Regions from separate parts of the Brevibacillus sp. AY1 genome, predicted to be linked through region 1. Evidence: riboswitches for the same ligand, from Rfam matches in the RefSeq annotation. Region 1 holds a riboswitch; each other region holds the start of a gene.
What was found. A riboswitch is a leader RNA that binds a small molecule or an ion and turns the genes downstream of it on or off. The one in region 1 is predicted to bind S-adenosylmethionine.
Positions count from the first base shown of each region.

Region 1 (9,921 bases):
GGACAGTTCAAAGGAAAGCATCAGGATCCTCTCTACGGCTATCTCCGCATGATTGAGATGCTCAATGAAGTATTGGCAAAATGGGACGGAGATGCCTTGCTCCTGATTGAGAACAATGCGGGACAGGGTAGCAGGATGGGAACGACGCTGGAGGAATTGACGCAGGTCAGGAGCCTGATCCATGCACCACATAAAATTGGCTTTTGTCTGGACACCTGTCATGCTTTTGCCAGCGCCCTCTGGCAGGGAGAGAATTGGGAGGAGGTTGCAGAGCAGGCTCGCAAACTGGACTATCTGTCACATGTGAAAGCCATTCATCTCAACGATTCGATGTACCCACACCAGTCCTTTCGCGACCGCCATGCCAATCTGGGCCAAGGGTATATTCCGGAAGTGGGACTCAGAGCATTGTTCGCTACACCTGAGTTTCAGGAACTGCCATTCATTCTGGAGACCCCGCATCCCGCAGGAAAATCTCATCGGGAAGAGATCGCTTATGTAAAGGAGCGATTCGTTCCAACTACGGCAAGGAACAGGTGATGGACAGTCGCCGTGCGGAAGTGCGGGCCATTGGCAGGGGTGTCCACTCTGTGTTACAGTGTGAGTTGGGTGTTGAATCAGGGAGGTTGCAAGCAGATGAAAAAGCGAATCAAAGTGACGATTGCGGATTTTACGGTACTAAAGGAGAACCTGAACGATCTACAGGAGCTAGAGCTTTACGAAAAAGCCAATGGACATACATACGATGCGGAAATCGAACATGATGGGTATGCGATTGTGGACGTGTCCGAAGACGATTACATTGAGCTGGCTCCAGGCGAGTACCAGCTGATGATCGAGGAATGGACGCATGCAGGTAACATCGGGGAGTGGATGGTGCAGACCAAATCAGATCCCCAGGACGATACAGCTCTTTTATACCGGAAAGTGGACGCAAACGGCAACGAGCTGGAAGCGCCCGTATCCTTGCCCAAGCAAGTCGTTGAGCTGGTAGCCAAAACTTGGTTTGGCAAAAAAAATAAAACGCAATCAGACGAAGCATAAATGGAAAGCCGCTGCTCCCGAACGGGGACAGCGGCTTTCGTTTTCAATAGCAACCTTACATTTCTTCCGGAGCTGCCAGTCCCAGGAGGCGCAGACCTTCCTTGAGAACGGTTGTGACGGCGGCAACCAGCTGGAGACGAGAAGCTTTGATTTCTTCTTCTTCCGCGAGAATACGGATGTTGGCATAAAATTTGTTGAAGACCTGTGCCAGATCAATCACGTATTTGCCGATCAGAGACGGGTCAAAGTTGTCTCCTGCACGCTCGACGATGTCTGGGAATGCATTCAGCAGTGTGACGACTGCCCAGGCTTCCTTGCTGTCCAATGCCCCTGGAGCGAGGGAGGTCTGCGACTCAGGCTGGTAGTTGCCCTTGCGCAGCAGCGAGCAGGCACGAGCGTGCGTATATTGAACGTACGGCCCGGTCTCTCCTTCAAAGGTAAGCATCTCTTCCCAGGAGAAGTTGATGTCGTTGAGACGATAGTTTTTCAAATCGTGGAAGATCACGGCACCTACGCCCACCTGACGAGATACTTCTTCCTTGTTGGCTAGCGATGGATTTTTTTCTTCAATCACTTTCTGCACATCAGCAATCGCCTGAGCCAATACCTCTTCCAGCAAGACGACTTTCCCTTTACGGGTGGACATTTTCTTTCCATCCTTGAGCATCATCCCGAATGGAATGTGGTACATGTTTGCTGCCCACGGATAGCCCATTTTTTCCAGCACCTTGTACAGCTGCTGGAAGTGGAGGCGTTGTTCATTTCCGACCACGTAAACTGCTTTGGCAAAATCGTAGGTTTCATGGCGGTACAAGGCAGCAGCTAGGTCACGGGTCGCGTAAAGGGTCGCCCCATCTGATTTTTTGATCAGAGAAGGTGGCATGTCGTACTCATCCAGTGTAACGACCTGTGCGCCATCGGACTCGGTCAGCAGTCCTTTTTCCTCCAATAGCTGAACGACCCGGTCCATCTTGTCGTTGTAGAAGGCTTCGCCATTGGTGGAGTCGAAGGATACGTTCATCAAGTCGTAGATCTTCATGAATTCCTTCAGGGACTCGTCACGGAACCAGGTCCACAGATGCTTTGCTTCTGTGTCACCGTCTTCCAGCTTTTTGAACCATTCACGGCCTTGATCTTCCAGGGATGGATCGTTTTCTGCTTCTTCATGGAAACGGATATAGAGACTGAGCAGTTCTTTGATTGGCTCTGCTTTTACCTTTTCTTCGTCTCCCCATAGCTTGTAAGCTACGATCAATTTTCCGAACTGGGTGCCCCAGTCACCCAAGTGATTAATGCGCACCGGTTTGTAGCCTTGCTTTTCCATGATGTTGGCGATGGCGTTACCAATTACGGTTGAACGCAGATGTCCCATCGAGAACGGTTTTGCGATGTTGGGGGAGGAGAGATCAATGGGGACATTGCGTCCCTGTCCCAGATCGCTGTCTCCATAAGCTTTTCCTTGAGAAAGAACAGTGCTGATCACTTGCTGGGCAACCATTTCCTGATCCAAAAAGAGGTTGACGTATGGGCCGACAGCCTTTACTTCCTTCAATGGTGCGCCACTGATTTGTTCAGTCAGCTCTGCAGCGATCATGGGAGGTGCTTTGCGCAGTGCTTTCGCTAATTGAAAGCAAGGGAAGGCGATATCGCCCATCGCCGGATTTGGTGGGGTTTCCAGCATGTTATAAACGTTTTCTTTGGTCAGCGAGTCCACGCCGAGGTGAACCAGGGCGGAAGCAATTTTCTCCGCCACTTGATGCTTGTAGCTCATTTTTTGATACTCCTTTCACTTGTGAAGGTGTGATCCGCAAATAAAAAAACCCCTGCGTCTCCTGAAAAAAGAGACGAGAGGTTATGCTCCCGCGGTGCCACTCTTGTTGTTTTTGCTATCCTGTCAGAGGCCAGCAAAAACCGCTTGATCTGCGATAACGGGCAGTACCGGCATGTCCCTACGCGATCTGCGTAAGGAACGCAGATTTTCAGGCAGCATCTCCAAGGGGCGTTTCCTCACATGGTCCGCATCGGGCTTGCACCTTCCCCGACTCGCTTCAGCTTCACACATGGAGTACTTTCCTTATCAACGATTCATCCTTATCTATGCATTATAGCCAAAAAAGACGAGCATGTGCAACTTACTCTTCTGGCTTTTTAAGGATTTGATCCAATTTTTGAAAATACTCGCGCGTCAGCTTTTCTTTTTCTTCAGCGCTCAGGTTTTCCGTGTTCATCCATTGATTCTTGAACGTTTCCAGCTGCTCCAGCATCGCAAGCTCAGCCCTGGCCTCTTCCTCCAGATCGTAATTCTCGGAGGGATCGAAGGGAATCAAGCGGTTGTCATTACCACTGCGCAAATAAGGTTTGCGCCAGTTGTCGGGAAAATGATAAGATTGCTCACCGAATAACAGTCCGAGAACGTCGTCGGATTCGACAGGCAGGAAGTGGTCGTGCTCGTTGCGTCGACCTCCCTCAACCAGGTTGATATGGACAAGGAAGTAGCGCAAATAATGCTGCTGGGTCTCACGATGCTTCACAATGCTATAAGTCTCGAATTCACTTTGTTCGAGTACTTTAATATTTTCCAATGCAGAGATAAATGCATCCTTTTCTTGGGGAAGTAGTGTATCCACTTAGGGTTCGCTCCTTTGTTGTCCTTCGTTCCCCATCATAGCAAATCACGATAACACTGACAATCAAGCGGGTGCTTGACGTTACATGTGAAAAAAGAGCCTGAAGAAGTCTTCAGGCTCTTTTAGCTATTCTGTCTGATGGCCTAGCAGTCGTCAGAGCACCCAACGATGACCAGCAGGATAAACAGAACGAGCACGATTGCGAAGGCTTCACCAAAAAAGCCGCTGCTGTAAGAAGTACTCATGTTTGTTTTCCCTCCTTTCCGTTATGCTCTAGTCTATACACGAACGCGGAGGTTGGCGTGGGCGAATGACCAGTTGCCGGAAATTTGGGCGCGATCTTGAAGCGTCAATGAAAATAGACAAATTGTTGATTGACGCCATGCAAGGGGGGTGATAAGATACTTTCAAACGTCATACAAAATTCCAAATAATTGAATAGCATGTACAACTCTTATCCAGAGAGGCAGAGGGACTGGCCTGATGAAGCCTCGGCAACCGGTAAAACCGGTGCCAATTCCAGCAAAGCTTTTTGCTTTGAAAGATAAGAGGATGGTTCAAGCGCATAAGCTATCTCGCGGACAAATCCTCTCCTTTCACAAGAAGAGGATTTTTTTATTTGCATGTAAAATCGTTCGTCAAAAAGAACTACCGATACAGGGGAGAAGGAGCAAGCCAAATGAAACCTACTTTTCGCGAACAGCTTTCCCAGAAAATTTTGATACTGGACGGTGCTATGGGCACGATGCTGCAGCAGGCCAATCTGTCTGCAGAAGATTTTGGCGGGGATGAGTACGAGGGCTGTAATGAATTGCTGAATTTGACCAGACCGGATGTGATTCGATCCATCCACGAAACGTATCTGGAGGCAGGAGCAGATATCGTCGAGACAAATACCTTTGGTGCTACTTCGGTGGTGCTCGCTGAATATGACGTAGCGGATAAAGATCTGGAGATCAACATCGAGGCTGCCAGACTGGCAAAAGAAGCGGTCGATCGCTATTCCACTCCTGAGTGGCCCCGTTATGTGGCAGGGTCCATGGGGCCAACGACGAAGACGCTCTCGCTGACCGGAGGGGTAACCTTCGATGATTTGGTCGAATCGTATTATCGCCAGGCAAAAGGATTGCTGCTGGGTGGAGTCGACGTGCTTTTGCTTGAGACCTCGCAGGATACTCTCAACGTCAAAGCGGGCGGTATCGGGATTCGTCAGGCCTTTGCGGAGCTGGGTCAAGAAGTGCCGGTGATGCTGTCCGGGACGATCGAGCCGATGGGTACTACCTTGGCTGGACAAAACATCGAAGCCTTTTACTTCTCTCTGGAGCATCTGAAGCCAGTCTCCGTAGGTCTTAATTGTGCGACTGGTCCTGAATTCATGCGCGATCATTTGCGTACACTCTCTGGCTTGGCTCAATGCGGCGTGAGCTGTTATCCCAATGCCGGGCTGCCAGATGAAAACGGACATTACCACGAGACACCACAAGGACTCGCTGCCAAAATGCGGGCTTTTGCCGAGCAGGGCTGGCTCAACATCGCAGGTGGCTGCTGCGGAACGACCCCCGATCACATCCGGGCCATGGCAGACGCGCTGAAGGACTGCAAGCCTCGTACGCAAGTAAGCGAACCTGTCAGTGCTGTATCCGGTATTGACGTCGTTTACGTAGAAGACGATAACCGTCCGTTGCTCGTCGGAGAACGTACCAACGTGATTGGTTCCAAGAAATTCCGCGATCTGATCGCGGCAGGGCAGTATGAAGAAGCATCTGATATTGCCCGAGCCCAGGTGAAGCGTGGAGCTCACGTAATCGATATTTGTCTCGCAGATCCGGACCGGGATGAATACGCCGATATGGAAAAATTCCTCCAATATATTATGAAAAAAGTGAAAGCGCCATTGATGATCGACTCCACAGATGCCAAGGTCATGGAGCTGGGATTGCGTTATTCGCAAGGAAAGGCCATTCTCAACTCCATCAATCTGGAGGATGGACTGGAGAGATTTGAAGAGGTTGCTCCCCTGATTCATAAATACGGTGCAGCCGTTGTCGTTGGGACCATCGAGGAAGCTGGAATGGCTGTTACACGCGAAAAAAAGCTGGAGGTAGCCAAGCGCTCGTACGACCTGCTGGTAAATCAATATGGGGTCAACCCTCAAGATATCATATTTGATCCGCTTGTCTTTCCGGTAGGTACCGGAGATGAGCAGTACATCGGTTCAGCGAAAGAGACCGTGGAAGGCATCCGTCTCATCAAGGAAGCGATGCCTCATTGCAAAACCATTCTGGGTGTGAGCAACGTGTCTTTTGGATTGCCTGCGGCGGGAAGGGAAGTACTCAACGCGGTATTCCTCTATCATACGACGCTCGCCGGTCTCGATTACGCGATCGTGAATACCGAGAAGCTGGAGCGTTACGCTTCGATTCCGGAAAATGAAAGGAAGCTGGCAGAAGCGCTTTTGTTCGAAACCAATGACGAAACGCTGGCCGCATTCACAGAGTTTTATCGCCAAAAGAAAAAAGAAGATAAGATTGAGGTCTCCTCGTTGACGCTGGAGGAAAGACTTGCACGCTATGTTGTAGAGGGTTCCAAGGATGGCTTGACTGAAGACCTGAAGCTGGCTTTGGAAAAGTACCAGCCGTTGGATATAATCAACGGGCCATTGATGCGCGGGATGGAAGAGGTTGGCCGCCTGTTTAACGGAAACCAGCTGATTGTGGCAGAGGTTTTGCAAAGTGCTGAGGTCATGAAGGCATCGGTCTCGTTCCTCGAGCCTTTCATGGAAAAATCGGATGCAGCTGCAAAAGGGAAGATTCTATTGGCTACGGTCAAAGGGGACGTGCATGACATCGGAAAGAATCTGGTGGAAATCATTCTTTCCAACAACGGCTATGAGGTCGTCAATCTGGGAATCAAAGTACCACCTGAACAGCTGATTGCCGCATGCCGCGAAGAAAAGCCGGATGCGATTGGACTTTCAGGCCTGCTGGTTAAATCGGCTCAGCAAATGGTGATTACAGCGCAGGATTTGCGGGCTGCCGGTATCGATGTACCGATGATGGTCGGAGGTGCGGCGCTGACTCGTAAATTCACCTCCAATCGCATTGCCCCTGAGTATCGGGGAATCGTGCTTTACGCCAAGGATGCGATGGACGGACTGGATCTGGTAAATCGTCTGCAAAATCCCCAGGAACGGGAGCGGCTGGTAGTCGAGCAACAACAAATGCAAGAAGCTGCGTCGGCAGTCGAAACGGTCGTTGTGGAAAAGAAACCTGCACTGCCTGCACGTTCTGCCATCAGCCGTACCGCTCCGATTCAGTTACCGCCAGATTGTCAGCCTCATGTCCTGCGTCAGTACCCGATCAGCCACCTGCAGCCCTATCTGAACTTGCGAATGCTGCTAGGCAAACATTTGGGCGTACGCGGCAACGTGGAGAAGCTGATCGAAGCGGGAGACGAGAAAGTGCTACAGCTGTACGGGCTCGTTGAAGAGCTCCTGACAGAAGCGAAGCAGAAGGGGACGATCACCGCTCATGGGGTGTATCAATTTTTCCCTGCCCAAGCAGATGGCAACGATATCGTCGTCTACGACCCGCAGGATCACAGCAAAGTACTGGAACGCTTCAGCTTTCCGCGTCAGCCGGAAGAACCGTACCTGTGCCTCTCTGACTTCCTGCGTCCGATTGAGAGCAAGGAAATGGATTACGTAGGCTTCCTGACCGTAACCGCAGGTGGAGGAATTCGGGAATTGTCTACTGAGCTGAAGGATCGGGGCGATTACTTGCGTTCCCACGTCTTGCAAGCCTTGGCACTGGAACTCGCTGAGGCGTTTGCAGAGCGTGTTCACCACATGATGCGCGACAGCTGGGGAATTCCTGACCCTGCAGAGATGACGATGCTGGAGCGTTTCGGTGCTCGTTATCAGGGAATCCGCGTATCGTTCGGATATCCGGCGTGTCCGAATCTGGAGGATCAGCAGCAGTTGTTTAGGCTGATTAAACCTGAAAATATCGGCGTTCACTTGACCGAAGGCTGCATGATGGAACCGGAAGCATCCGTCTCCGCGATGGTATTTGCCCATCCGGAAGCGCGTTATTTCAATGCGGGACCATCCGTGTTCGAAGTTTAGAAGATAGAGATGATTGAACGGAGAGAAGGGATCAGGTTGACGACGAGCAAGCAAGATTTAAGAGAATACTTGCAAGATCATTTGCTGGTTGGAGACGGAGCGATGGCGACCCAGTTGCATAGACTGGGCGTCCCCGTGGGTGTCAGCTTTGAGGAACTGTGTTTGTCCAATCCCAGATTGGTGCATGAAGTACACGACTCATACTATCAGGCTGGAGCGCGCCTTCTGGAAACCAACACGTATTCTGCAAATCGAGATTCATTGTCACGCTATGGAATGGAGCATAAAGTGACGCGTATTAACCGTCAAGCCGTTTCACTTGCACGTGAAGCGGCGCAGGGAGATGCTTATGTAGCCGGAAGCATTGGTTCGATCTTGGCTGGTCGGGTGCGCAAAAAAGTGCTGGACGAATATCGGGATCAGTATGAAGAGCAGGCGATTGCTTTACTGCATGCAGGGGTAGATGGATTGATTCTGGAAACCTTTCTGGATCTGGAGGAGCTGCTGCTTGCCATTGAAGTGATTCGACCTTTGACCCCACTCCCGCTGATCACCCAGCTCGCTACGCTGGAAGTGGGAAGAACGCGTGATGGCTACTCGCTGACAGAAGCATTTGCCCAACTGAAAACAGCGGGAGCAGATATTATCGGACTCAACTGTCGTCTCGGCCCAGCGGAGATTCTTCGTTCCTTTGAAACCGTACAGGCACCCCAGGATGCACTCCTGTCTGCCTTTCCAAACGCAGGTCGTCTGGGCATGACAGACGGGGAGTACGCGTACAAATCGACGGCGGAGTATTTTGGCCAAAGTGCGTTGCGCTTAAGAGAGCAAGGAATCCGACTGATTGGGGGTTGTTGCGGGACGACTCCTGAGCATGTCAAAGCGATGGCAGATGCGTTGGAATCCCTTGAGCCGCAAGCACGTACCAATCCAGACGTAGTTCCGGGTGAAAGACCATTGATTTCTGTGACCAGTGTACGCGATCAGGATCGGCCGAGTATCGTAGACAAGGTAAAGTCCGGTACGACGATTATCGTTGAGTTCGACCCGCCTCGTGATCTGGATGCGGATTCGTTTCTCGAAGGATGCTGTGAGCTGCACAAGGCTGGTGCAGACGCTATTACTCTCGCCGACAATTCCCTGGCGACGGTAAGGATGAGCAATATGGCCTTGGGAGCGATGATGAAGAGCAGGTACGGAATCGACCCGTTGTTGCATCTGGCTTGCCGCGACCGCAATCTGATCGGACAGCAATCCCACCTGATGGGTCTGCACGCATTAGGCATCGACCAGATTCTGGTCATCACCGGAGATCCTTCTCGTTTTGGCGACCTGCCAGGGGCGAGCTCCGTATTTGATGTGACGTCCTTTGATCTGATTCGCATGGTGAAGCAGTTGAATGAAGGAATCTCCTTCTCCGGAAGACCTTTGAAGCAGAAGGCGCAGTTCATTGTGGGTGCGGCTTTTAATCCAAACGTCAGGCAAATCGATGCGGCAATCGCACGTTTGGAGAAAAAGGTAGAGGCAGGAGCGGATTACATCATGACACAGCCTGTCTACGATGCTGAGTCGATCAAGGTCGTCTATGAAGCGACGAAGCATATCGGAATTCCTGTATTTATCGGCATCATGCCATTGACCAGCTCCCGAAATGCGGAATTCCTGCACAACGAAGTGCCGGGTATCAAGCTTTCTCCTGAAGCCTTGGAACGAATGAAGCGGGTACAGGGGGAGGATGCGAGACGGGAAGGAATTCAGATCGCCAAAGAATTGCTGGATACGGCTGTCCGCTACTTCCAGGGAATCTATCTGATTACGCCGTTTAACTACTATTCGATGGCAACAGAGCTGATCCAATATGTTCGTCAGCAAAGTGCGCAGTTGAAGGTGCCTGTGCAAGGGTAATCGAAAAAGATAGTAACAAGAGGTCCGGCACTCATTCAGACGCTGGACCTCTTTTAATTCGTCTGTGCATGTAGGGGATGCCAGCCCTGTTCTCGTAGGAAGAGACTGAGCTGTCCAAACATCGCCAGTCGCTCCTCACGGGTAAAAGAGGCATTGGCTCCACTGGTTGATGGAATGACAAAAACATAACTGCCAGCCCAGTCCTGCGTTGAAAAATAA
Region 1 covers NZ_JAFLPN010000001.1:285,467-295,387, forward strand. Annotated here, with positions in the region: gene JZI27_RS01475 (deoxyribonuclease IV) at 1-540, shown strand, start outside; gene JZI27_RS01480 (hypothetical protein) at 637-1,044, shown strand; gene argS (arginine--tRNA ligase) at 1,100-2,815, opposite strand; T-box leader at 2,882-3,134, opposite strand; gene JZI27_RS01490 (hypothetical protein) at 3,177-3,671, opposite strand; gene JZI27_RS01495 (YjcZ family sporulation protein) at 3,815-3,916, opposite strand; SAM riboswitch class I at 4,123-4,222, shown strand; gene metH (methionine synthase) at 4,351-7,797, shown strand; gene JZI27_RS01505 (bifunctional homocysteine S-methyltransferase/methylenetetrahydrofolate reductase) at 7,807-9,702, shown strand; gene JZI27_RS01510 (mismatch-specific DNA-glycosylase) at 9,756-9,921, opposite strand, start outside.

Region 2 (9,921 bases), on a different contig from region 1:
GCTGGCCGTCTGCTTGCTGCCTTTGTACACCACTTCTTTTTCCCCAGCAGCTTCGCCATACAGTTTTTTCAATTGTACCTCGCTGTCATACATGGCCAAACCGCGATTCGTTTTAAGCTCCTGTGCTTGTTCCTCGGGTACTCCTGCCAGCATAATCGACTGGATCACCCCATGCTCCACCATGACGATGACCTGTGCACGATCTACCAGCATCATGCCCATCACCATTTTTCCCTGGCCAGACGCCATCTGCTCCACGGTGTATGCTTCGCGTGTCTGCATGTCCATAAAATCAGCCTTGGCCGGGCGCAGAATGTCGATAGCTTCCTGAATGTTCTGTCCTACATACGTACCGTTAATGCCGTATTCTTTTTGATTTTCCGGATCAAAAGAGTCGCCAAGCTCGCTTTTGGAAGCACAAGCCGGAAGAATCAATACCGCGATCAAAAAGAGCGAAACGATTTGTCGATGTCTCCAGTTCTTCATTGTCGCACACCATCTCCAGCCTGTTTGTACATCGTTATCTTAACTCAGGTACAACGATGGAGCAAGAGCGGCTATCGATCATCTCGAGGGCCCGTCACCTTCCGCCTCGGTCGGTTCGGCGGATGATCAGTCGAAACCTGCTGTTTGAATCCTTCCAAAATTTTCAATAGCGAAGCAAAAAAAGGTGATCCAAACACGGCTACAATCCCCCATAGCCACGTGCCGACTTGCCAAGGATTCTCTACGTATGCAGAGGTAGCGCCCAATAGGATGGCAGCTGGATCAAGACCCAAAGCTCCAAAAATAACCCCTGCTGATACGACAGAAATCAGGAGATTAAAAAAACGCTTGTAGTTCATAAACCGCGCTGCCTCATTATGATCCTCCCAGCAGTCTTCTTTCGGCTCGTAATCGGTTGCCAGGAACGGGACGATCGATTTGCACGCTTCTGTGACACCGGCAGCAGCGCTGGATACAGCCGTAATATAAATTAGAAAAGCGATAGATGAGTCCAGACTTACCATATAATACCTCCCCTCCTTCTTTACATATCTATGGGAGGGTGGACAAAAACATGTGGGCGATGCCATTCAAAAAAACAGGCGATCCAAACTGTACAAACAAAACCGCCCCCAATAAGGGAGCGGTCCTTGTCGAGCCCGAAATGCTTTTTATGGGGTATTACCGGTTATTCTCTTTGGCACTTCAACCTCCATTATAGAGTAAAGTCACCTAAAGAATTCGGTTAACGCCAACGCGACTTTCGTCGATTGCTTCATCATGGTTATCCACGGCTCTTCGCCTCCTAAAAGGTTGCACCGTTTTATCATGAATCATCGGGCTCGACAATAACTAGTATGTTCCGTTCTCTTCAGCCTATACATGTCCCTCACAATAAATCTGCGGCAAGCTGTGCCAGCACGCTTCGTTCTCCTTTTTCCAGCCTGATATGTCCAGCCAGCTTCTGATCCTTGAAAACCTCCACGACGTAGGTCAATCCGTTGTTGCTCTCATCCAGATAGGGATGGTCGATTTGTTCGGGATCCCCCATCAAAACAATTTTGGAGCCGTCCCCTACACGTGTAAGAATGGTTTTGACCTCATGCTTGGTCAGGTTTTGTGCTTCGTCAATAATGATGAACTGCTCGGGAATGGAGCGCCCGCGAATGTAGGTCAACGCTTCGACTTGAAGACTGCCCATTCCAGCAAGGATCTTATCCAGGTCACCTGGTCGCTTTGTGTTGAATAAATATTCCAAATTATCATAAATCGGCTGCATCCACGGCCTCAGCTTTTCTTCTTTTTCGCCGGGCAGATAGCCGATGTCTTTTCCTAAAGGCACGATCGGTCTTGCCACCAATAGCTTTTTATATTTTTGCTGATCTTCAATTTGCAGCAAGCCTGCAGCTAAAGCCAGCAATGTTTTTCCTGTCCCTGCCTTTCCTGTCATGGTTACCAGCGGAACATCATCACGCAGCAATAGCTCGATCGCCATGCGCTGCTGTACATTTCGTGCGCGAATCCCCCAGATCGGATCATCGTCTGTCACGAGCATTTCCAGGTTCTTACCATCGGTATCCACTTTTCCCACCGCGGATATGGAGGGATTGCATTCGTCTTTCAATACCAGAAATTGATGCGGATAAAAGCGATACCGCGGAAAACAGATGGGTAAATGCAGCTTTCGGTTTGCGTAGTACGATTTGATCACGTCGGATGAGACCATCATTTTTTGATAACCGGTGTACAAGCTGGAGAATTCTCCTACTACGCGATCTGATAAGAAATCTTCCGCTGTCAGATTGAGGGCATCTGCTTTTACTCGCATCAGGGCATCCTTGCTGACGAGGATTACCGGACGTGGTTGTGGAGACAGATTTTCTTCCTCTTGCAAGTTGAGCGCTACGGCCAATATTCGGTTATCATTGCTCATTTCGGTGAATTGCTTTTGCAGCCTATGCAGGGATGAATGGTTCAGCTCTACGCGAAATAGTCCACCTGTCTCCAGGGTTATTCCTGAGTGCAGATGTCCGTGCTCACGAAAGCTGTCCAGCAAGCGCGATACATAACGGGCATTCCGTCCAATCTCATCCATATAGCGCTTTTTGGAATCAATCTCTTCCAATACTACAGCGGGTATGATGATTTCATTGTCAGCGAAGGAAAACATCGCCCGAGGATCTTGCAGGAGTACGTTGGTGTCCAGTACGTAGATTTTCTTCAAAATCTCGCCTCCTAATACCCATCTTATATACCCTATGCAATTTTTGAAAGGGATGCTCTGATGCAGGAGCGTGATGTACTAAAGTCTATGTGGTTCTTTTAACAGATAGTCTTGGACCATTTCACAGAATGAAAACAGGTCGGTGGGAACACAATACTTTTATCCCTGCCCTTCTTTCGGAGGAAAATAAGGAAAAGGAGAATGCGTGTGAAACGGAGCGTAATTGGAACACTCAGCCTATGTCTCTTGCTTACGGCGTGCACGACGAACAACAAGCCACCTGCTAACCAAGCTGCTCCACAGCCGAATCAACATATTCAGAAGACACAGCGTGTCCAGCAAACGAATCCCACACCTCCCAAGAACCAGTCTGCCGCAGCAACTGCTGATCGTCTGGTTGAACTGGCCAAACGTGTCCCGAAAGTGAATGGGGCTACAGCTGTAGTGGTAGGAAAATACGCGGTGGTCGGCATTGACGTAAACGCCCATCTGGATCGACCTGAAGTGGGAGTCATCAAATACTCCGTCGCCGAGGCGCTGAAAGAAGACCCTCAAGGCGCCACAGCTTTAGTGACCGCGGATCCCGATATCGTCCAACGACTGAGGGAGATGGCCGCAGATATTCGCCGGGGTCGCCCGATTCATGGATTTGCCGAAGAAATGGGAGATATTGTCGGTCGCATTATCCCGCAAGCTCCCCGGCATGTTCAACAACGCGAGGACAAGCCTTCGCGTGAAAATGAGCAACGCATCAACAAGGATGGCAGGTCTAAGCCACATGGAAATGACAAGATCAATGCCAACCGTACACAGGCACCATAGGCTGCATAAGAAAACCTCTATCGAGGCCATTTCAATGACGTGCGACCGCGTTTTAGAGGTAGGTTATTCTTGCAGTATCGGGACGTTTTACTCACAGAAGTTTATACTTTCCGATACTGTAAAAAAAGACATTCGTCCCAGGATTACGCCCGGGAGAATGTCTTTTTCTCATTGATTTTATGTTCAAATGGCGGAAGTGAATCGAGTGCTTGTGCCAGATCCTGCACAAGATCCTCAGTGTCCTCCAAACCTGCAGAAAGTCGGATCAATCCGTCAGTAATTCCTCTTTTCTCCCGTTCCTCTACAGGCATGGATGCATGTGACATCGCAACAGGATACGAAAGAATCGTCTCTACCGCACCCAAGCTGACAGCGACGATCGGCAGCTTCACCTGATCAAAAATCGCTTTTGCCCGCTCCCGACTACCGACATCAAACGAAAGGACTGCGCCATGACCGCTCGCCTGTCTTTCCTGAACGTGGTGTCCCTCATGCGAATGCAAGCCGGTATAATAGACACGGCTCACAGCAGGATGCTCCGCAAGCCAATGGGCAATGTGGTCTGCTGAGCGTGTGCCGACATCCAGTCTTGCTTTCAGCGTTTTTAATCCTCTCATCACCAGCCAGCTATCCTGCGCGCCAAGAATGGCTCCCATGCCGTTTTGAATCATATACAGCTGATCTCCCAAGGCTGCGTCTTTCGTGACTGCCAGACCAGCCACCACGTCGCTATGTCCTCCGATAAATTTGGTTGCACTGTGAATCACCACATCTGCTCCCAGCTCCAGGGGTCGTTGATAATACGGCGTCAGGAAGGTATTGTCCACGATAACCAGCAGCTCGTGTTGTTTGGCCATTCTGCACACTGCCGCCAGATCTGTGACCTTCAGCGTCGGATTGGATGGCGTCTCCAGATAAATGCCTTTGGTAGCCGGAGTAATCGCTGCCGTCACTTGTTCCACGCGGGTCGCATCCACAAAGGTCACCCCGATCCCCATGCGGGACAGCACCTTGGTCAAAAATCGAAAGGTACCTCCATAGACATCCTCTGCGACAATGACGTGATCGCCCGAGGAAAAGAGCATGAACACACTGGAAATGGCAGCCATACCGGATGCAAAGGCAAAACCCCTCTCTCCTCCTTCCAATACGGCAATTGCCTCTTCCAGCGCCTGTCTGGTCGGATTTCCAGAGCGTGCATAATCGTAGCGACCAGGGCATTCCAGATCTGCTTGATGAAAGGTCGAGGCTTGATAGATCGGTACCGAAGAAGCACCTGTGACCGGATCAAAACAAGATGTACCATGCAGCACTTTCGTTGCAAAGTTCATCGAACAGTCCCCCCTGCTACCAGGCTAGCGTCGAGTGCCTGTGTCAAATCCTCGATCAAGTCGTCAGGATGTTCAATGCCAACCGACAAACGCAACAACCGGTCACATACACCCACATATGCGCGAATTTCTTGCGGGATGTCTGCATGGGTCTGCGTTGCCGGATACGTACACAAGGACTCGACGCCACCCAGACTTTCGGCAAAAGAGATGACCTGCAGATTCTGTAAAATCACGGGCACCTGTTCAGCTGAACGGACACGAAAGGATACCATGCCGCTAAAGCCACTTGCCTGTTCCAACTGCGTCAGGTACCCAGTATGGTCCTGCAGCCCCGGGTAAAAGACCTCGGCAACGGCCGCATGATCTTTCAATCGCTGTGCTACTGCCCATGCATTAGCCTGATGACGTTCCATGCGCAGTGCCAGTGTCTTGAGGCCTCTGATCAACAGCCAGCTGTCTTGCGGTCCCAAAACAGCTCCGATGGTGTTATGCAAAAACTTCAGCTTCTCCGACAATTCAGCTCCTTTTGACACGATCAAGCCAGCCAGCACGTCATTATGTCCACCCAGATACTTGGTCCCGCTGTGCAGGACAATATCAGCGCCAAGCTCCAACGGCCGCTGACAATAAGGAGTCATGAAGGTATTGTCCACGATGGTCAACAGGCCATGCTCTTTGGCGATCTGCGCGATCAGACGAATGTCCGTGATCTGCATGAGCGGATTGGTCGGCGTCTCAACAAAAATGGCTCTTGTCTGCGAACGGATGGCAGTTCTCACTGCTGACGCATCACGCAGGTCCACATACGTAAATGCGAGTCCATAACGGGTCAATACCTGCTCAAACAAGCGATATGTACCGCCATACAAATCCAGTGAAACGAGAACGTGATCTCCTTGTGAAAACAAACCCATAACAGTGTGGATCGCAGCCATGCCTGAGGCACAGGCAAACCCACTGTCACCTGATTCAGCTGTCGCAATTGCCTCTTCCAGTATTGCCCTGGTCGGATTCGCCGTCCGCGTATAATCAAAGCCTGTGCTCTGCCCCATCCCCGGATGACGGTATGCGGTTGCGAAATAGACGGGAAAATTGATTGCCCCTGTGTTTTCGTCTCTTCCTACTCCTGTCTGAACCAGTTTTGTTTCCAAATGCATGATGATCTCGCTCCCCTCAAATTCAACTGCGAGGGCATGAAAAAAGCCCTCTTTCCTCTGAAAGAAGGCTTTGATTACGTCACCGTAAACAAATCCTTCTCATCTGTCAGAGTTGAATCACTCTGCAGGAATTAGCACCATTATCTCCCTGTTAAATACAGGTGATTGGTTGCCGGGCATCATCGGGCCAGTCCCTCCGCCGCTCTGGATAAGAAGAATACACTATTCATTTATGCTGTAATTGAACCTAATACTACCGGAATGGTTGCAATTTTGTCAAATCATTTTTTTCAAGAAAGTGGAATTGAATCTATGGACCTTTTCGAAGTGCTGCCATTACTTGACCATCCAGCTTCATCGCCGCTTTTTTATCATACGTTTTCTCGTATTGTGGTTCTACAGAGATTCGGGAACCATAAAACATGATGTCCCGGACCGAGTAAATCTCCATCTCAATCATCGCCAGCTTCAAAGGCACCTCTGCCATTCTGTCAGTCTTGATGGCTGCGCGTCCGTTGACAGCATATGAGGAGTCAGCTACGATCAGATGAAGCACGACCTCAGGCTGTTTGGCGATGTTTGCAAGGATCCGGGAACGGTTATTTACGGCGAAACGAATCAATTGCACAGATTCAGCAAACGTCCATGACAAAGAATGGAGCGCAGGTGCCCCTGTCTCATGGTCGATCGTCGCAAGTGTAACAAAGCGCTCTTGCTGCAGGAACGAAAACAATTCTTCGGACAATGTTTGGGAAACCGTTTCAGCCATGCCACTGCCCTCCCAGGAAAGATATGTAAATCCATTGTACTCTTCATTCGCCTTGATAGGCAACCGAAACTGCATGTTGGATCAAACCCGATCCAGAACAATCAGAAGGAGGCTAAAGCATGTCCCCAACAGAACGATTGCTTGCCCAAATCGATCATCTCTCCAAGGAAATCGCGGAAGTACGTAAACTGAATGAGCGAATGGACAAGATCGCCATGTTTCTAGAGGATATACGTTTAGCGGATGTCATTCAAAATTACACAGCCCCGCGCAAGCTGCTTTGGACGAATTTCCTCGCAGGTCTTGCCCGGGGGCTGGGTCTTACGATCGGGACTGCCATCGTATTGGCTTTATTCGGTTCACTTTTATCCCAATTTCTCTCGATTCCGATCATTGGCGATTACATCCGCCAGATCATAGACTATGTGGAGTCATATCGACAAATCAAATAAGATTAATCCTCATCTTCGTCATCATCGTCGTCATCGTCATCGTCTTCATCGTCGCGATCCTTGTCTTTCCCCTTCTTGTCCTGGTTTTTCCAATATCCGTAGGCATTGCCATTTGGATGCTTGTTATCTTTGGTCGTAACTGTTTTGTACGAGATTTCTTTTTCAATCACGAGCTTGCCATCTACATACAGCTCCAGCTTGACGTCGTCACCATTCCAAGACTTGTTTTTGCCAGAAAGAGAGAACGTGTGGTTGAACTCACCATGCGCATTTGGTTTTACAACCTTTTTCTGCCCATTCGGAGCGACAATCGCAAGACTTACATTTTTGTTCTTGTTTTTATCCCAGCCAGCAACCGTACCGCTGACCTTGATTTTTTTCTGCTTTGCATCGATTTCGGCAACTCCTGTAAGGGTATATACCTTAGCCGTATTCTCCGTCTTATTAATCACCTGGACATCGATCGAAGAAGAAGAGAGCTTCTTATCTCCCTTGTAGATTTCTACCAATGCTTTTTCTTTCCCCTCTGTTACATCCTTGAGGGTAAAGCTGAAGCTGCCTACATCATCCCACAGCTTTTGGACCTTCGCTGATTTTTTGACGCCATTGTAGGTAACGTATATCTTGTCAGCAGGCAACTTGACGATTCCGCGCAATTTCAGTTCGGATTTTTTGGCATCCAGCACCGAATAAGTATGCATCAAGAGCTGTGCGTCATCTTCTGTCTGTGGTACCAGCTTGACTTTTTCACTGTCCACCAATTTCGTTCCCGCATAGGCTTTCACAGTCGCATACTCATCCTTGGAGCTGCCATTCCACAAGAAGCTGACGGCAAAGGTAAGCTCACTGGTCGGCACCACGGTGATGGTATCGCCATTCGGCTTGGTGACGACGATTTTGGTTACATCAGGTGTGACGATCCCTTTTATATATGCCTTGATACCCTCGGTCTCTGCTTGGACACTGACGATTTCCTGATCATCCAGGAAGCGTACTTCCAGCCAAATATTCTTGTAGTGCTCCTGATAGATTCGTTCCCATTCCTCCGTATGGTCCTGCATGAATGTCTGCAAATGGGTATCCAGGCCGATTTCGTCCACAACCATATACAGATGCTCCGCTTGTTGCTTCAGCAGGATTTGCAAGGTGTCCGGATCGTTCAAGGCCAGGTCTTTCAAATTATAGCGCGTCGTTTTTTTCCCCTCGTCGTTCATCACGACCTTTGTCGATGTAGGCTTCAAACCGGAAACAGCACTGGCTGTTACCTGAGTTGCAGTTGCGGGGCTGGCTGCTTTTTGTGTGGTCGCAATAAGCTCCTTGTTCGCGATCGGTGTCGTTGTGACTTCTCCGACTGTTACCTTGGCAGGGGCAGAGTGTGTTTCTACGCTTGCACTTGCCAATAGTGGTGTTACTCCACCAATCAAGACGGCCGTCGTTACAACCGCTACTACGGGCCTGGTCATATATTTTTTCATCGATGTTGCCTCCCTCAAGTCTACTAATATTTACCTACATCACCCTGCGGCAAACTTACTGACGAGGCGTATTCAAGAAAGGTTGCAACTCTTGAAAATCTATTTCTTTATACACAGGCCCAAAGTCCTCAGAAGTCAGCCTCCATGCATAAAAAGCTCCTCCAAGTCGCCCTTTGGATCTAGGGACTTGAAGGAGCTTTCTCATTTTGGCCTTTTATGTATTATACCGGGGTTCATTATTAATCGCGATCAACAAGGCTTGTACAGACTCTGCGGGGTATCTGCTTTCCCATTCTTCACTATCGGACCGCCCTGTCAAGACGTACCAATCACCATCCTGCCGATAAGACAGCTCATTCATTTCATGATCCTCACGCAACATCTCCCGAAAGAAAGAAGCTGTATTCAAAGCGGATTGATCATCTGGTCTGGCATCGGCTACGACTTGGATTTGAATCCAGTTAAACAAGGCGTCATCACGCTTCATGCCGTATCCTCCTTAACTCCGTTTATTGGCATCAGGTTTAATCCGTACTTTCACAATCACTAAAATGGCGATCGCAACCATCATAGAGCTCTTCACCGGAAGCTGTACGTCTAAGATAGCAAAAATAAGTGAGCCAATAAACAAGAAAACAAGCAGCAATACCGTCTTCAATATCGGCATGCGCCAAGTGGTAGCAAATCCCAGATAGTACACGAGAATCAACTCCACGAAGATGATCCATGCCCGGTTGCTATCTGCCCAGATCCGAAAGCTATCATAGGCTGAGAGCTGGTCCGGATTTGCAGGAACGTATTGAGATGCAAGTATGAGCCAATCCATGTCTTATCCCTCCTGTTTCACCTGGGACAAGCCACTCTCGTGCAAGCCATGCAGGCAAACCTTTTCTTCTCGTACTTCATTTTCCTCGTCCACTGAAGCTTCCAGAATGACTGGCAGTTGTTCAAACATTGGAGATACGAAAAATTTCGTCAACGTCTCGCTGCAAGCCGCATCCATGTCATTACGTATTTTCGTGTGAAGCCCCCGCGGGTTCCTGGTGAACGCCTGCAAGGACTCGGCTTCCATGTTCAACGCGTCCAGAGCAGTATGGTACTCATCCTGTTCGACGCGAATCTGGCATTCGACTTTCAATCCGGGTCCACTCCTACATGATCAAGATCTATCCTTTTCACTTTATCAGGTGCACGTTGCCCTG
Region 2 covers NZ_JAFLPN010000005.1:7,074-16,994, forward strand. Annotated here, with positions in the region: gene JZI27_RS06800 (hypothetical protein) at 1-486, opposite strand, end outside; gene JZI27_RS06805 (hypothetical protein) at 558-1,010, opposite strand; gene JZI27_RS06810 (PhoH family protein) at 1,376-2,710, opposite strand; gene JZI27_RS06815 (YhcN/YlaJ family sporulation lipoprotein) at 2,912-3,532, shown strand; gene JZI27_RS06820 (trans-sulfuration enzyme family protein) at 3,676-4,863, opposite strand; gene JZI27_RS06825 (aminotransferase class I/II-fold pyridoxal phosphate-dependent enzyme) at 4,860-6,023, opposite strand; SAM riboswitch class I at 6,120-6,238, opposite strand; gene JZI27_RS06830 (pyridoxamine 5'-phosphate oxidase family protein) at 6,334-6,792, opposite strand; gene JZI27_RS06835 (DUF5665 domain-containing protein) at 6,912-7,244, shown strand; gene JZI27_RS06840 (hypothetical protein) at 7,247-8,719, opposite strand; gene JZI27_RS06845 (hypothetical protein) at 8,934-9,206, opposite strand; gene JZI27_RS06850 (YlaH-like family protein) at 9,219-9,545, opposite strand; gene JZI27_RS06855 (hypothetical protein) at 9,549-9,857, opposite strand.
Region 2: another riboswitch for S-adenosylmethionine. It lies ahead of JZI27_RS06825 (aminotransferase class I/II-fold pyridoxal phosphate-dependent enzyme); the one in region 1 lies ahead of metH (methionine synthase).

Region 3 (9,921 bases), on a different contig from region 1:
CCTTCAGAAGTGTATGGATACAGTGCTGAAGCATCTCGTGCAATGTTCCAAAGGCGTAGTCCACATCAAGTCTTTCCGTCCATTGATGAGCATCCCGACCGACTGGACCCAGATTCAAGACAGGCACATCAAAAGCTTCCAGAGCCTGCATGGGAATGGAGTAGCCTTTGTCCCACATCGGCATATTGTGAATGAGCGGCTGCATGGAGGATGCCGGATACTGCAAGCCTGCGTAGCTCAGGTCTGAAATGCCGCCGAAGTAGCTTTGCCTGATCAACGCGATCTGGTGGTGAGCTTGTGCATAGGCCTCCATTTCTGCAACCGTTCGCTGAGTCACAGGGTGCTGGCGCGAAGAAACGGCCGGGTAGAATGGGGGAGCGAAAAACAGAATGATCATGGGCGAAAGCTCCTTGCACAAGGCCGCCAGTTGATCCACCAGCTCAATCGTCATGTCGCGGTCATCCATCCTTCCCCGCTCGGCTAAAACGCTGCCCAGTATCTGCTCCACCTTTTCTTCGCCATGTGTACGAAGCGCGTAGGCATGCAGTGCTTCATAGGTCATGACCTGGATAGACAGAGGGCGAGGCGTGAATGGACTGTTCTGTGCAAACAGATCGGCCTGCTTGGCGTATGCCTGCTTGATTTTCTCAGCTGCGTTGGTGGCTGCTTCCAGCAAGCTTTCCACGACATCCTCCATCTTTTTTTCCAGCAAGAAGAGATTGAACAGGGTGACCGCGCGATGGGGAATCTGGACCGAGTATTCTTTTTTGAGATCCTTTTGTATCAGATTGGTAGGCGGAGCAGTAGCTTCACCGTCTACGATCTCACAAAAAGCGGTGTTCAGCTCCAGCTCACACGTCAGCTGAGAGGCCATGAGATTTCCGTTCAGTCCAGCGAATGGCTCGCCAACATGCGTCTCTTTGCCATAGCAGAGAAAGCCGGGGAGAACTTTGCCGATGGAACCGGTGTAGATATACTTGTTCTGATCGCCGGGGAAACGGGGGAACATCGGCTCGGAATTCAGCACGGTCTTGTAATGCAAATCAAATTCCTGCGCCAGCTCCAGCAATACCGGGACAGCCGCGCGCATTCCGACGGAGTTGACTTCTTCGTCGGGGACAGTCAAGAGCAGGATATTGCCATCAAACTCGCCAGCACAAGCCTTTTCCACCATCGACATGTGCAGGGCGAGGCCGCATTTCATATCCATCGTACCGCGTCCGAAAAGCCAGTTTCCCGTCTCCATATCACGCTGTACGGCAGAAGGCAGCTCTTGCTGCTGGGCTTGGAAGAGAGAAGTAAGCTGTTCAGGGTCAAAAGCATGCGTTTTCCAGGAGCCATAGTCCTCTACGTCGACAACATCAAAATGGCTGATGAGAATGACGGTGTCCCGTGCGCCTTCTTTTTTGACCAGTGCGGTGACGAAGAGGCGGCCATCGTCTGTAGGCGTTGCCCGGACGTGACCGGGGTTTCGCTGGAAATAGGGCAGGGTGTTCAACTGCTCGATCAGATAGGTGGGCAGGAGCTTTTCCGCTGTAGAGCCTGTAACGCTGGGAATTTGGACTAGCCCGCACAAGAGATGGATTAGCTGATCCTTGGTCTGCCATTTTTTCATGAGTAGGGCCCCCGTTTTTGTAGGATAGTGGAGTCTAATATTCCCTCTTGAAATCGGATATCCTGCCTGGATTTCACGGATCGTCAGTCTGCTGACAGGATGCTGAGCGGGCTATTGTCCGCGACAATGGCTTCGATGTCGTACACAGAGATGGGGAACATCGGAAAGCCGACATAGTATGGGCTTAATTCATAGAGCTGGAAGTAAATGACCAGCGATTTGTCTGCGACATAAAAGTCTTGTTCGGGCGAGATCGTGGTAAAGGGGTTCAAGGTAGGAATTTGTCTTTGCTGGATCTGCTTCTTGATGTTTTCAGATAAGATTCTCACGTAATCACTGCCGGGCTTGAACAACTCGCGCAAATTGTAGATCTTGCCAGTCTGTACATCGGCTGTCAGCGAGCCGAGAAACGTCATGGGATGAGCCATCGGCGGCGTGTAGGCAAAGTTGCTCATGGTAACGCTGAAAATGCCTCGTTCATTGGTTTTGATCTCGTAGCTTCCCTGCATCTGTGTATTTCCCTGTATCTGAACGCGTTCCTGTTCATGGATCAGTCCATTGACGGTTTGCAGCAATGATTTGTTAATCTGCTGCTCAGCCTGTTGGTTGGACAGACCGGTCAATTGTGGATAGTAAATCCGCGTATGGGGGCGCGTTATGGTTCGCGTCAGGACACTGACAGGCAGTTGATTTCGCTCCATGTTTATCTGTTCCTTCCTTTTGGATTCATTGTGTACGTTCTGCTTCCTATCAGCCTATTCCGCTCTGGAATAAGTGGTCAGTAAAAGCCGTGATTATTTTATTGGAAATATTTCTATTCTTTATCAAATTCTTCACAAGTTCGCATGAATTTTGCGTTTCATACGTTCTATAATGGGGAAGAAAACCACATGTAAGAGGGAAAAGGGGGGGAATCATGATTCAGTTAGTGCGAAACACCCTGACAAACAAAGAAGGATTTATGATTTTTATTTTGTGGAATCATCTCTGGATGGCAGGCTTGATCGCGTATCAAATGGATGTGAACTTCTGGCTCGTTACTTCACTGGGACTGCTGGTGACCCTGATTGTATCGCCGTATTATTTCATTCGTAAGGACAGCCGAATCATTCGTTACCTAGTAGCTATTGGACTTATGTTTTATGCGATTTCATTCGATCACTTTACCCCTTATGAAGAAGTCTCGTTTCTTGCTTTTATTGTATTGGGATTTTTGGCTGCCTATCTGGATTGGAAGCTGGTGGTGTTTGCCGGCATTACGCAAGCCATCGCTACGGGAGTCGGTTTTTACACGAGACAGTACGATCTGTTCAGCGGTGATTTCTCTGAAGTAAATCTGATCGTGCGCGTCGTCGCGATCTTCGTAATGATGATTGCACTCACGTATTTGTGTCTGGCTGGACAAGCTTCTTTGAGGCAAGCGAATGCAGCGAGACAGGAAGCAGAGGAGAAGGAGCAGCGTTTGGTAGAGATGCTGGAGCAAATCCAGCTGATGACGGAACAGTTGGACCGCACTTCGCAATACGTACACGGGCACGCTGAGGGAACCCGACAAAATACAGATGATATGATGATCGCCTTCAAGGAAGTCGCGACTGGCATGGAGGCACAGGCGAACTCCACCGTGAAGATCGAGGAGGAAGTCCAGCAGATCGACCAGGAAATCGTATCGGTGACCGAGAAAGCAAACATGATGAAGACCGAGGCGGATCAAAACAACAGACGTCTGGTCGAAAGCGTAGCGAGAATGAATGAGCTGTCCACCCAGATGGAGCAGATCGTGCAAGCCGTTCATGTAGCTTCTGCGACGATCAACCAGTTGAATCGTCAAGCCAACCGTGTAGAGGAAATCGTCGGGGCCATTAATCAGATCGCATCGCAAACCAACCTGCTGGCACTCAATGCCGCGATCGAGTCGGCTCGTGCTGGTGAGCATGGACGCGGTTTTGCCGTAGTCGCGGACGAGGTACGCAAGCTGGCGGAGGAAAGTGCCACTGCTACACAGGAAATTAACCAAATCCTGCAATCGCTTCATCAGGAAAGTCAGAACGCCGTCTACCATATGAGCAATGGGGAAACCTCGGTTGCAAAAGGAAAAGAGCTAGCGGTACAGACGGTCGCTGCGATCGAAGCGGTACGAGCAGGAATGGAAACGTTCCTGTCTGCCACGGAGCATGTTCGCACGAGTATGGACCTGGTAAAAAGCCGTTCTGGCGAAGTGGCAGCCGAGATGTCTACCATTACCGCCGTAACCGAAGAATCCGTAGCCAATCTGGAAGAGTTGTTCGCAACCGCGGAGAACCAGCAGTACAAGGTTCGCGAGATAACAGATGAGTTGGGCGAGCTGAACAAGCTTTCCCACAGCCTGCAGCAATCCTTCCAAACCAAGGAATAACGCAAACTGTATTCCCAGATGAAAATAATTTACGTTTTTCAAAGAGTCTGTTAAACTAAATCCGTATCAACCGAATAGATTCACCTACCTTATCAAGAGCGGCGGAGGGACTGGCCCGATGAAGCCCGGCAACCACTGTACCATGTACAGCAAGGTGCCAATTCCTGCAAAATCCAAAATGTGGATTTTGACAGATGAGGAAGAGGATAGCGATAGCTGCGAACTCTTCCCAAAAGGAAGAGTTTTTTTGTTTGTTGAAAGGAGAGAGGTGGAATACACGAACGTTTTTAGTATATTTTATGAAAATATACGCATATAATGTTGTTTTTTTGCCAAAAAAAACGTACATTACCTATTAGAGATCAAAAACGCGAAAGAATTTGTGTGAGAGAGGGAGACATCATGAAGAAGTTATGGTTGGCTTTAACGACATTTGCCGTTTTGGCAACAGGTTGCGCTGGTGGCGGAAATGCACCGGTAGACAATGGACAAGCCTCTGGACAAGCTCCAGCGGAACAAAAGGAAGAACCAGCAGTGAAAAAACGCATCGCTTTGGTCCTGCCTGAGAAAATCGGGGTAAACCCATTCTTCCAGCAAATGGACGATGGTGCCAAAAAAGCAGCTGAAGAATTAGGTGCTGAACTGAAAACGATCGAATCGACCGACTACGGCGCGATTGAAGAAAATCTGCGCGTGGCTGTAGCTGAACAATATGACCTGATCATCACATCCTCCTTTGAATCCGAGGATGCCCTGAAAAAAGTGGCAGCTGAAAACCCTGATCGCAACTTCGCGATCATTGATACCGTGATCGACCTGCCAAACGTTCGCAGCGTAACTTTCCGCGAGCAGGAAGCAGCCTATCTGATGGGTGCTGCTGCTGGTCTGGCGACAAAAACAAACAAAGTAGGTATGGTCGTAGCGATGGACATCCCTTTGTTGAAGAAATGGACAGGCGGTTTTTCTGAAGGCTTGAAAGCCACCAATCCAAATGCTGAATTCATCGTCAACTACGTGGGCAGCTTCACCGACCCGGCAAAGGCGAAGGAGCTGGCATTACTGCAAGCTTCTCAAGGTGCTGACTTCATCAACGGCGCTGCTGCTGTTGGTGACCTGGGCGTTTTTGAAGCAGCCAAGGAAAAAGGCTTCTATACCGCAGGTCAAGACGTAGACCGTACTGTGATCGATCCGGAGCACATCGTATTGTCCCAGCTGAAAGGTACAGATGCAGCAGCTTATGAAACCGTGAAATCTTTTGTAGAGGGTACATTCCAGCCTGGAGTAGTTACCTATGGTTTGAAAGAAAAAGGCGTGGGCGTTACCTATATCACACACGACAGTGCAACCCCACTGCATGCCTTCATTGGACAAGAGGTTGTAGACAAAGTAAAGGCAATCAACGAAGAAATCGTGGCGGGTACGCGCAAAGTGCCTGAATCGTTCTAATCGAACAGCTCAGTGAAAATGGCGTGACCGACTACGGTTGTAGTCGGTCTGCTGTTGTATGGGGAGAGGAAATGACAAAAGGAGGGGATCGCGATGGCCCACCGATTAGAAATGAGGGAAATGACCAAGAAGTACGGCGATTTTACTGCCAACGACAAGGTGTCGATCACACTTGGTGCAGGTGAAGTACACGCTATCGTCGGAGAGAACGGGGCGGGAAAGACGACGTTGATGCGGATGCTGTACGGGATGGAACAGCCCACATCTGGGGAAATTGTGCTGAATGGAAAACCGGTTGCCTTTCGCGGTCCGAACGACGCGATCCAGCATGGGATTGGCATGGTTCATCAGCACTTCATGTTGTTTGGCGAGTTCAGTGTGGCAGAAAATATCGTAATTGGCTACGAGCCTAGGAAGAGCGGCTTTTTTCTGCGCAAAGATGCGGCAGCCAAGGTGCGCGAACTGAGTGAGCAGTACCGCATTCCTGTAAACCCGCAGGCTCTTGTCGCGAATTGCTCGATTGGAGAGCAACAGCGGGTGGAGATTCTCAAGGTATTGTACCAGGGCGCAGACATCATCGTTTTGGATGAACCGACAGCAGTTTTGACACCACTTGAGGTAAAAGACTTGCTGCAAACTATCCGTAATCTCGCGGAGAGCGGGAAAAGCGTTATATTGATCACGCACAAGCTCCAGGAAGTGATGGAAGTAGCCGATCGAATCACCGTGCTGCGCGGAGGAAAGGTGACAGGGAGCGTAGCCAAGGATCAGACCAATGTGGACGATCTGGCACGCCTGATGGTCGGACGGGAGCTGCAGCAATTGAGTGAAAGGCTCCCGCTGGATGGCAAGCCTTTGCTGCAGGTGGAAAATCTGACGGTCCGCGATAAACAGTCGCTGTTGGACCAGGTGAGCTTCACCGTTCATCACGGAGAAATTGTGGGGATTGCCGGGGTTTCTGGCAATGGACAGTCCGAGTTGCTGCAAGCGATTAGCGGCCTTCGGAACATCCAGGATGGTACCATCCGATTGTCGGGTGTTGATGTGACCAATCAATCGGTAGCCAAGGTACGTGAAACAGGACTTTCCCACATCCCGGAAGACCGTTATTTATGGGGGACCGCGAAGCAGGAGAGCGTGGAAGAAAACGCACTGATGGGCTACCAGCGAAAACCGGCTTACTATCGTCGCGGAGTGATTTTACGTGATGCCTTCCGCCGGGTCGTACAGGAATGGGTCAACCGGTTTGCGATCAAGACGGGTTCCAAGCAATTGAATGAACAGGCAGGCAATCTCTCTGGGGGTAACCTGCAAAAGCTGATCGTCGCTCGAGAGCTGGGGCACGAGACCCCGTTTTTGATGGCCGCAGAACCGACACGTGGTGTCGATATTGGCGCGATGGAGTACATCCATCAAGCTTTGATTGAAAAGAGAAACAGCGGAGACGGTATTCTGCTCGTTTCTTCAGAGCTTTCGGAAATCATGGCTTTATCCGACAGAATCCTGGTCATGTACAAGGGACGGATCGCAGGAGAGCTGTCCCGTGCAGAGGCGACAGAAGAAAAAATCAGCGTGCTGATGGCAGGAGGAAGCGTTCATGGTAGCAGTCAAAGAGCTGTGTAAGTCACTGGTTCAACCGCTTTTGGCCGTCATCATCGGCTTGCTAACCGGGGCGCTGGTGATTGCTGCAGTAGGGGAGTCGATTATCGGCACGTATCAGGAAATGTGGAAAGGGGCTTTCGGTAATTTTTATTTCTTTTCTTCCACATTGGCTCGTGCAACGCCGATTATGCTGATCGCTCTCGGTCTTGCCCTGGCTTTCCGTGCAGGGGTTTTTAACCTGGGGGCAGAGGGCCAGATGGTTCTCGGGGCTATCAGCGCGACACTGGTAGCGATCTACCTGCCTGCACCGGGAATCGTGAAGATACTGGCAGCGTTGGTTACCGGGATTGTGGCTGGCGGTCTGTGGTCGCTCATGGCCGGGTACATGGAAGCCAAATTCCGCATTCCTTTGTTGATTTCCACGTTATTGCTGAACTATATCGCGGTGTTGTTTGCCAGCTATCTGGTCAGCGATCCCTTTCAGGATAAAAGCGGTTCCGCTGCACTGGCTCAGACCGTCATGCTGGAGAAAGGCGCGTGGCTGCCTAAGCTGTTCGCGGGAATGAGTGTGCATAGCGGCTTTATCATCGCGATTGTAGCAGCATTGCTGTTGTTTTGGGTCATTCGTTTTACACCGTTTGGCTATGAAGTGAAAATGCTCGGTCACAACCCGTTTTTTGCCCAGTACGGTGGGATTCACCGAATCAAGGTCATGCTGACCGGAATGTTTGCCAGCGGCGCGTTTGCGGGGTTGGCGGGGACAGTAGAGGTGCTCGGCGCTCATTACCGCTTTGTAGATGGAGCCTTGACCGTACCCAATTTCGCTTGGACAGGACTGATGGCGACCTTGCTCGCGAATTCCAATCCGATCGGAGTGATTTTTACGTCGATTCTGCTCGCTGCCTTTCAGACAGGGGCGATGGGCGTGGAGAGGAATACCGAGGTTCCGTTGGAGCTGGCGAGCGTGATTCAAGCGGTGCTTATCCTGTTCATTTCCGCAAGATTCAGCTACAGCTGGTGGAAACAGCGGAAGAAGAAAGGGGGAGAATCGCATGGAGTGGCTTGATTGGTCCCTCGTTAGTTCGACGATCCGCATGGTGACGCCGATTTTGTTGGCTGCTCTGGGCGGAGCGCTCTGCTCACGTGTCGGTATTTTTAACGTCGGCTTGGAAGGCCTGGTGCTGGTTGGCGCATTTGCCGCGATCGTCGGGAATCATTTTACCGGGAGTTTGTTTCTGGCGGTTTTGTTCGCGGCTGCGGCCAGCGTGCTGTTCTCTCTGTTATTTTCCTACATGACGATTGGGTTGAAGGCGAATGAGATTGTCGTTGGTGTGGCCATCAACTTTTTGGCATTGGGACTTACGACCTTTGCCCTGCGTGCAGTCTTTGATGTGAAGGGAGCTTTCTACGACAAGGACATGGCTGGCCTGCCGCGTCTGGAGATCCCGCTCATTCACGATATCCCAGTCTTGGGGGAAATCGTTTCCGGTCACTCGCCATTGGTCTATCTGGCGTTCCTGGCGTCGATTCTGCTCTATATCTTCTTTTATCGTACCGTTACCGGCTTCCGCGTTCTCGCGGTGGGAATGAACCCGGTCGCAGCGCGCAGTCTGGGGTTGAAAACAACTCGTTTGCAGGTGATGGCGATTCTTCTTTGCGGCGTCCTCTGCGGTGTAGCAGGCGCACAGCTTTCCCTGGGACAGGTGACGATGTTTACGGAAGGGATGACGGCTGGTCGCGGCTTTATCGCGCTGGTAGCCATGATGATGGGACAGTCCCATCCACTCGGCATCCTGGCATCGAGCTTGTTGTTTGGTTTTATGGATGCACTTAGCATACGCCTGCAAGGCTTTTCGTTGCCGACACAATTTACGTCCATGCTGCCGTATGTTCTGACGATTGTGGCGATGTTCTTCCTGAAAGACAAGAACGGAGGAGCCAGCAGCAATCAGCAAAGCGCTCGTTGATCGTGACAGGAAAAAGGAGGAAGGAACAGCATGAACAAAGCAGATCGCATCAAACGAATGAAGGTTCCAGCAGTAGACCCGGCGCTGGCAAGACGATTGCCGCCTGGGCAAGTACTGACGGAGCGATTCCCTATTTTGCATGAAGGGGATGTCCCGGAATACGACATGGAGCAATGGACACTGCGTGTGTTTGGGGAAGTGGACCGGGAAGTAACCCTGCGTTACGCTGATATATTGGCGATGCCGCAGAAGACCGTGACGCGCGACATTCACTGCGTCACGCGCTGGTCGCGTTTTGACAATGCGTTTACAGGCGTGGGCTTTCGCGAATTCATGCAGGCCATCGGAATTACGCCACACAGCTCATACGTGATGCTTCACGGCGATCACGACTATACTGCCAATCTGGCTCTGAGCGATCTGGATCGGGATGATGTCCTGCTGGCTCATTCATTCGAGGGAGAACCGCTTACTGACAAGCACGGCTGGCCCTTGCGCCTGGTCGTTCCGCATCTGTACTTCTGGAAAAGTGTGAAATGGCTGCGTGGGATCGAATTCATCACGGAAAACAAGCCTGGCTTCTGGGAACAAAACGGCTTTCATATGAACGGAGATCTATTCCTGGAGGAGCGATTCTCCGGTGAAGCCCTGCCGATTCCAGAAGACGAGTGGGAGAAAAAGGAGTTTGATTAAGATGCTGACCAATCTGAAAGTAGATCCAGAGCAACTACCCAAGCGTATTATCGTTTGCGGCGATCCGAAAAGAGCAGCGCTGATTGCGTCCAAGCTGACGGATTATCGCAGTATCGGGGAAAACCGGGAATATCACAGCTACGCCGGGACATGGAAAGGCGTCGAAGTAGCCGTAGTCAGTCATGGCGTAGGTTCGCCTGGGG
Region 3 covers NZ_JAFLPN010000009.1:109,024-118,944, forward strand. Annotated here, with positions in the region: gene JZI27_RS10475 (M20/M25/M40 family metallo-hydrolase) at 1-1,615, opposite strand, end outside; gene JZI27_RS10480 (DUF3298 and DUF4163 domain-containing protein) at 1,699-2,316, opposite strand; gene JZI27_RS10485 (methyl-accepting chemotaxis protein) at 2,532-4,010, shown strand; SAM riboswitch class I at 4,097-4,211, shown strand; gene JZI27_RS10490 (BMP family protein) at 4,413-5,456, shown strand; gene JZI27_RS10495 (ABC transporter ATP-binding protein) at 5,550-7,079, shown strand; gene JZI27_RS10500 (ABC transporter permease) at 7,054-8,124, shown strand; gene JZI27_RS10505 (ABC transporter permease) at 8,111-9,025, shown strand; gene JZI27_RS10510 (sulfite oxidase-like oxidoreductase) at 9,056-9,718, shown strand; gene JZI27_RS10515 (nucleoside phosphorylase) at 9,720-9,921, shown strand, end outside.
Region 3: another riboswitch for S-adenosylmethionine. It lies ahead of JZI27_RS10490 (BMP family protein); the one in region 1 lies ahead of metH (methionine synthase).